2 linked regions of the Allosaccharopolyspora coralli genome follow. The protein of the gene in region 1 interacts with the protein of each later gene in a pairwise test. Links are inferred from orthologs where the notes say so. Each region holds a gene or a part of one and is shown in the gene's direction. Other genes may lie near its edges. The genes, in order: secA and GIY23_RS05950.

Evidence for each region.
Region 2: the proteins of secA (region 1) and GIY23_RS05950 interact in binary tests that used the Escherichia coli proteins (3 or more experiments, as listed by UniProt). The link is inferred for Allosaccharopolyspora coralli from one-to-one orthologs.

What each region holds. Positions count from the first base shown.
Region 1 is NZ_CP045929.1:4,018,342-4,022,133, reverse strand. Bases 270-3,747 are described here. They hold secA (preprotein translocase subunit SecA), read left to right. Parts: upstream 270-649; coding sequence 650-3,547; downstream 3,548-3,747. Other genes in these bases: GIY23_RS18710 (Rv3235 family protein), read right to left, coding at 3,581-3,747; hpf (ribosome hibernation-promoting factor, HPF/YfiA family), read left to right, coding at 270-364. In the rest of the region: more of hpf, read left to right, coding at 1-269; more of GIY23_RS18710, read right to left, coding at 3,748-3,792. UniProt on the Escherichia coli protein: Required for protein export, interacts with the SecYEG preprotein conducting channel.
Region 2 is NZ_CP045929.1:1,247,205-1,250,468, forward strand. Bases 1-2,950 are described here. They hold GIY23_RS05950 (acyl-CoA thioesterase), read left to right. Parts: upstream 1-1,242; coding sequence 1,243-1,659; downstream 1,660-2,950. Other genes in these bases: fdhA (formaldehyde dehydrogenase, glutathione-independent), read right to left, coding at 1-1,144; GIY23_RS05955 (IS5 family transposase), read left to right, coding at 1,960-2,757; GIY23_RS05960 (SDR family NAD(P)-dependent oxidoreductase), read right to left, coding at 2,778-2,950. Also shown: more of GIY23_RS05960, read right to left, coding at 2,951-3,264.

The sequences.
Region 1 (3,792 bases):
GAACCCGACCTCGGTCGCCGAAGCGACCTCCGGTGAGGCCGACCGGCCGGTCGCGATGCCGCACAACGGAGGCCGCGGCCAGGTGCCCGCGACCCGTACGGCCCTGCTCGAAGCGTCGCAGGAAGTGTCCGAGCAGACCGCCGAAGTGCCCGAGCAGCGTGAGGAGGCCCTCGACCACGAGCCGGGCCGCATCGTCCGGGAGAAGGAGCACACGGCAAAACCGATGACCGTGGACCAGGCTCTCTACGAGATGGAGCTCGTCGGCCACGACTTCTACCTGTTCTCCGACGCCGACTCCGGCGTCGCCAGCGTCGTCTACCGGCGCCACGGCTTCGACTACGGCGTCATCAGGCTGGCCGCCTGACCCACAGGCACGCACGCGCCGGCTGCGGTGCCGCGGCGAGTGTGTGCCAACGCCGAACGCAGTGGCTGTCCCCCGCGTACCGTGGACGCGGGGGACAGCGCCGTCCGGCCGTCCGACACGGTGGTGTCCCGTGAGTTCGGTGGCCACGAACAGCGACGACATGCTCGGACGTGACCGCGACCACGTTCCCGGGACGAGTGAACGCCGTGACCGGACCGAGCTCTAATACGATGGCCACAAAGCGTCCGTGGGGGCGCGTCACGATCAGGTAGTGAGGTCGACCGGATGGTCCTGTCCCGACTGCTCCGCGCCGGTGAGGGCAAGACCCTCAAGCGCCTGCGCAAAATCGCTGCGCACATCAACGCGCTCGAAGGCGACATCGTCGGACTCTCCGACGCCGAGCTGACGGCCAAGACCGAGGAGTTCCGGCGCCGCTACGCCGACGGCGAGACACTCGACGAGCTGCTGCCCGAGGCCTTCGCCGTCGCCCGCGAGGGCGCGAACCGCACCCTGGGCCAGCGTCACTTCGACGTGCAGCTCATGGGTGGCGCCGCCCTGCATCTCGGTCAGATCGCCGAGATGAAGACCGGTGAGGGCAAGACGCTCACCTGTGTGCTGCCCGCGTACCTGAACGCGATCGCGGGCAAGGGTGTGCACGTCGTCACGCCGAACGACTACCTCGCCAAACGTGACGCCGACTGGATGGGCCGGGTGCACCGCTTCCTCGGCCTCGACGTCGGCGCGATCACCGCCGATCTGCAGCCCGCACAGCGCCGCGCGGCTTACGAGGCCGACGTCACCTACGGCACGAACAACGAGTTCGGCTTCGACTACCTGCGTGACAACATGGCGTGGAGCCTCGCCGACTGCGTGCAGCGCGGGCACTTCTTCTCCATCGTCGACGAGGTCGACTCGATCCTCATCGACGAGGCCCGTACTCCGCTGATCATCTCGGGGCCCGCAGACCAGTCCTCCCGCTGGTACAACGAGTTCGCCCGGCTCGCGCCGATGCTGACCAAGGACCGGCACTACGAGGTCGACGAGCGCAAGCGCACCGTCGGTGTCCTCGAGGACGGCGTCACCGTGGTCGAGGACCAGCTCGGTATCGAGAACCTCTACGAGGCCGCGAACACCCCGCTGGTCGGCTACCTCAACAATGCCTTGAAGGCCAAGGAACTCTACCGCCCGGACAAGGACTACATCGTCCGCAACGGTGAGGTCATCATCGTCGACGAGTTCACCGGCCGGATCCTCGACGGCCGGCGCTACAACGAGGGCATGCACCAGGCCATCGAGGCCAAGGAAGGCGTCGAGATCAAGGCGGAGAACCAGACGCTCGCCTCGATCACGCTGCAGAACTACTTCCGCCTCTACGACAAGCTCGCGGGCATGACCGGTACGGCCGAGACCGAGGCCGCCGAGTTCCAGGGCACCTACAAGCTCGGTGTCGTGCAGATTCCGACGAACCTGCCGATGATCCGGGCAGACCAGCCCGACCTCGTCTACAAGAGCGAGGAGGCGAAGTTCGAGGCCGTCGCCGAGGACATCGAGGACAAGCACCGCAAGGGCCAGCCGGTGCTCGTCGGCACGACCAGCGTGGACCGTTCCGAGTACCTGGCGAAACTGCTGCTCAACCGGGGCGTCCCGCACAACGTGCTCAACGCCAAGCACCACCAGTCCGAGGCGGCGATCATCGCCGAAGCGGGCCGCAGGGGCGCGGTGACGGTCGCGACGAACATGGCCGGTCGAGGCACCGACATCGTGCTCGGCGGCAACGTCGACCACCTCGCCGACGCCGAGCTGCGCAAGCGTGGGCTCGACCCGGTCGACTCGCGCGAACAGTACGAGGCCGAGTGGCCCGGCGTGGTCGAGAAGATCAAGGAGCAGGTCGAGGCCGAGGCGGAGCAGGTCCGGGAGGCCGGTGGCCTGTACGTGCTCGGTACCGAGCGGCACGAGTCGCGGCGTATCGACAACCAGCTTCGCGGGCGTTCCGGCCGCCAGGGCGACCCCGGCGAGTCACGGTTCTACCTCTCGCTCGGTGACGAACTCATGCGCCGGTTCAACGCGGCGATGGTCGAGACCGTCATGACCCGGTTGAAGGTCCCGGACGAGGTGCCGATCGAGCACAAGATGGTCACCCGGGCGATCCGCAGCGCGCAGACCCAGGTCGAGCAGCAGAACATGGAGATCCGCAAGAACGTCCTCAAGTACGACGAGGTGATGAACCAGCAGCGTTCGGTGATCTACACCGAGCGTCGTCGGGTGCTCGAGGGTGAGGACCTGCGCGAGCAGGCTCTGCACATGCTGCGTGACGTCGTCGCCGCCTACGTCAACGGCGCCACCTCCGAGGGCTACTCGGAGGACTGGGACTTCGAGAAGTTGTGGTCCGCGCTCAAGACCCTCTTCCCGATCTCGCTGGACTGGGAAGCGATGGTCGAGGACGAGGACGATCTCAACCGGGAACGGTTGCTCGAACTGATCATGGAGGACGCCGAGCGGGCCTACGACGCCCGCGAGGCCGAGATCGACGCGAAGGTCGGTCCCGGTGCGATGCGCGAGCTCGAGCGTCGGGTGGTGCTCAGCGTGCTCGACCGCAAGTGGCGTGAGCACCTCTACGAGATGGACTACCTCAAGGAGGGCATCGGCCTGCGTGCCATGGCGCAGCGCGACCCGCTGGTGGAGTACCGGCGGGAGGGCTTCGACATGTTCCACGCGATGTTGGAGGCGTTGAAGGAGGAGTCCGTCGGGTTCCTGTTCAACGTTCAGGTGGAGTCCGCCCAGCCGGAGCCCGCGGAGGAGCCGTCGGTTCCGGTCTCGGTGACCGCCGGGGACGGTCAGCAGACGGTCGTACCGCGTGCCGGTCAAGCGGCCGGGCAGCAGGCAGGCGGTGGGGCGGCCGCGCAGCCCCAGTCGAAGCGGGCGGCCAAGCCTGCGGCGGCCGGCCCAGCGTTGAGCCAGCTCGGTGCGTCCGGCGACGACGGCACGCAAGCGCCGAACATGCTGCGAGGCAAGGGTTTGGACACCCCGCAGCAGCAGAAGCTGAACTACTCGGGTCCCGCGGAGTCGGGTGGTGTGCAGACGAGCAACAGCCGTGAGCAAGGCACGCAGGGCAACGCCCAATCGGGCACTCGGCGGGAGCGGCGCGCCGCCCAGCGCGAGGCGAAGAAGAACCGGGGCAAGTGACCTCCCGCGAGGAGTGGATCTGTTCCGCGCTGTTCAGAGCAGTGACAGCGCGGAACAGATCCACTGCTCGTCCCGATGCTCGATCCGCAACGCGAGTGCCCTGCTGCGTGTGACGCCGGTCAGCACCGCGCTGGCCTCGATGCTGCGGCGCGTGGTCGGGCACGCGTGGACCGAGTGCACCCGGAAGGTCCGCGCGAGCAGCGGTGTTGCTGACAGCTGGCGCGTGAGCAGGCCCAGCGTGAGCG
Region 2 (3,264 bases), 2.8 Mb from region 1 along the record:
CGAGCCGCACTCCGATCTGGCCGACCTGCGCGTTCTCGTCGACGCCGCCGGGGTCCCCGGTGACGTAGAGGCCTGGAATGCCCAGGCCGGCGCCTGCCCGCGCGACGTTCATGATGTCGTTGAGCACCGTCGCAGGCGCCTCGCTCGCGCCCTTGCCGTGGCCGCGTGCCTCGAACCCGACGGCGTCGACGGCGGCGTCGACCTCGGGCTCGCCGAGGATGCCTTCGATGAGGTCGGGCAGCGGCGTGCCCTGGCTGAGGTCGACGGTCTCGCACCCGAAGCTGCGCGCCTGCGTGAGGCGGTCGGCGACCATGTCGCCGACGATCACCACCGAGGCTCCGAGGCATTGCGCGGCGTGGGCGGCAGCGAGGCCGACCGGCCCGGCACCGGCGACGTACACAGTGGACCCGGTTGTGACGCCCGCCGTGTAGGCGCCGTGGTATCCCGTGGGAAAGATGTCCGAGAGCATTGTCAGGTCCAAGATCTTCTCGAGGGCCTGGTCCCGGTCGGGGAACTTCAGCAGGTTGAAGTCCGCGTAGGGCACCATCACGTACTCGGCCTGCCCCCCGATCCAGCCGCCCATGTCGACGTAACCATAGGCGGCTCCCGCGCGAGCCGGGTTGACGTTGAGGCAGATGCCGGTCTTGCCCTCGTCGCACATGCGGCAGCGTCCGCAGGCGATGTTGAACGGCACCGAGCACACGTCGCCTTCCTTGACGAACAGCACGTCGTCGCCTGCCTCGACGACCTCTCCGGTGATCTCGTGACCGAGCGTCTGTCCGACAGGCGCAGTCGTGCGCCCGCGCACCATGTGCTGGTCGCTGCCGCAGATGTTCGTGGAGACGAGTTTGAGAATCGCCGCGTGGGGAGCCTTGCGCTTGACGCCGAACCCGGTGGCGACCTCGTCCGGGATCTCCAACTTCGGATAGTCGATCGTCTCGACACTGACCGAACCCGGTCCCTGGTAGACGACCACGCGGTTGCCTGGCATGAGTTCTCCCTCCTCACCCGCGCCCGGATCGGGACGCGAGCCGGTGTAGCCGGTCATGGTCCCGGCGACGACGGGCGGGTCGTTCAACCCGCAACGACGCGCGCATTCATGGTCCCGCGCACTCGCGTCGATGGCGAGCCACGAATGGGTCATGCCAGTGGAGCGAACGGCACTCTCGCCCCACGAGACGAGGCGAAAGTGCCGTTCGCGCTTCGGAGGGGTGAGATCGACGGTGCTGCTACCGTCCGGCCATGGCTGAGCGGAACGGGCCGATCGTGCGGATGCCGCTGCGAGTGCGCTACCACGAGTGCGACCAGCAGGGGATCGTGTTCCACGCGCACTACCTCGCCTACGCGGACATGGCCTCGTTCGAGGTGTTCAAAGCACTGTTCGGCTCGCACGCGGTGTTGCTCGAGCGCGGAGTCGACGTCGTGGTCGCCGAGTCGACCGTCCGGTACCTGGCGCCGTGCCGGTTCGACGACGATCTCTCCGTCGAGCCGCACGTCGAACGCCTGGGCACGACCTCGCTGGCGCTGCGCTACGAGATTCGCCGGGACGGCACGCTCGCGGCGGAAGTCACCAACCGCTACGTCTGGGTCGATCCAGAGGCTCTGCGCCCCACGGCTCCACCCGGCGACGTTCGGGACGCCTTCCGCGAATTCACGTGACTCAGAGAGCGTTGTGGAACTGAGGTCGGTGGTCCGGTACCGCCGCCCCAGTTCGCGCCTCGCGGTGTTGGGGTCCTCTTTGAGTACCAGGCGTACGCGGCGAGAACCCTGCGTTGTGAGGCACGAACTCCGAACGCCCTGTCAGAGGCTGTCTTGGATCCCGGTGGTGGGCATGTGAAGGGCCTCTGCTAGTGATCGTGATGCCAGTCATGATCACTAACAGCAGAGGCCCGACTCAGTTTGTACCCCACGACGCCTTCGTCCAGCGCATCGGCCCGCATTCGCCGCTACCCGTCGGACATGACGGACGCCGAGTGGGCAGTGATCGAACCACTGCTGCCCACGGCGGCGTGTGCCAGCCCGGCCGGGGGGCGTCCGGAGAAGCACCACCGCCGCGACATCGTCGACGCGATCCGCTACGTCACCGACAACGGAGTGAAATGGCGCGCGCTTCCCGTGGACTTTCCGCCCTGCAAGACCGTGTACGGCTTTTTCGCTCGCTGGCGCGAGAACGGCACGGTGGAAATAATGCGTGATGCGCTGCGTGAACAGGTCCGCCAGCAGGCCGGCCGGCGCCCGCGGCCCACCGCAGCCGCCATCGACGCGCAATCGGTGCGCGCCGCCGAAACAGTCGGTGACTCCACCCGCGGCTACGACGCCGGCAAGAAGGTCAACGGCCGCAAACGCCACATCGCCGTGGACACCATGGGACTGCTGCTGGTCGTCATGGTCACCGCCGCCAACTTGCAAGACCGGCCCGCCGGGCGCCCTCTGCTGTCGCTGCTGCACCGCGCCCACCACAGGGTGCGCCACATCTGGGCCGACGGCGGCTACACCGGAACCCTGCTGACCTGGGCGAAAACAACCCTGGGCATCACCGTCGAGATCGTGAAAAAACTCGCCGAACAAACCGGGTTCGTGCCCCTGCACCGCCGATGGGTCGTCGAACGAACCTTCGCCTGGATCAGCCAAGCCCGCCGCAACACCCGCGACTACGAACGCCTCCCCGAACACTCCGAGGCCTTCATCAACTGGGCCATGATCACTATGATGAGCCGACGACTGACCCGCCCACAAACGCGGGCCCCCACCCCCTAACCAAGATCAAAGACAGGCTCTCAGACGGCGGACCATCCGTTGTCGACTGGCAGGATCACGCCGTTGACGTTGCTCGCCGCGTCGGAGGCGAGGAACACGATCGCGGCGGCGATCTCGTCCGCCTCGCCGATGCGGACGTCGATGTTGGGGCCGAGGGCGGCGGGGCCGTGTCCCTCGGGGTCCGCGGTGACCTCGATGTTGGTGACCGTGCCCCCCGGAGCGACCGCATTGACGCGGATACCCGAGTCCCGATACATGACTGCCGCCGATTTCGTCAGCCCGGCCACACCGTGTTTGGACACGGTGTAAGCGGTTCCGGAGGCGCCGCCACGCAGGCTGGCCTCCGAAGCGGTGTTGACGATCGAGCCCTTGCCCTTCTCCAGCATTCCCGGCACGACCGCACGCAGGAGCAGGAACGGCGCGGTGAGATTGATCCGCAGCAACCGGTCCCACTCCGCGTCGGTGATCTCGTGCGGGGCGCCCATTCCGTCCATGATGCCGGCGTTG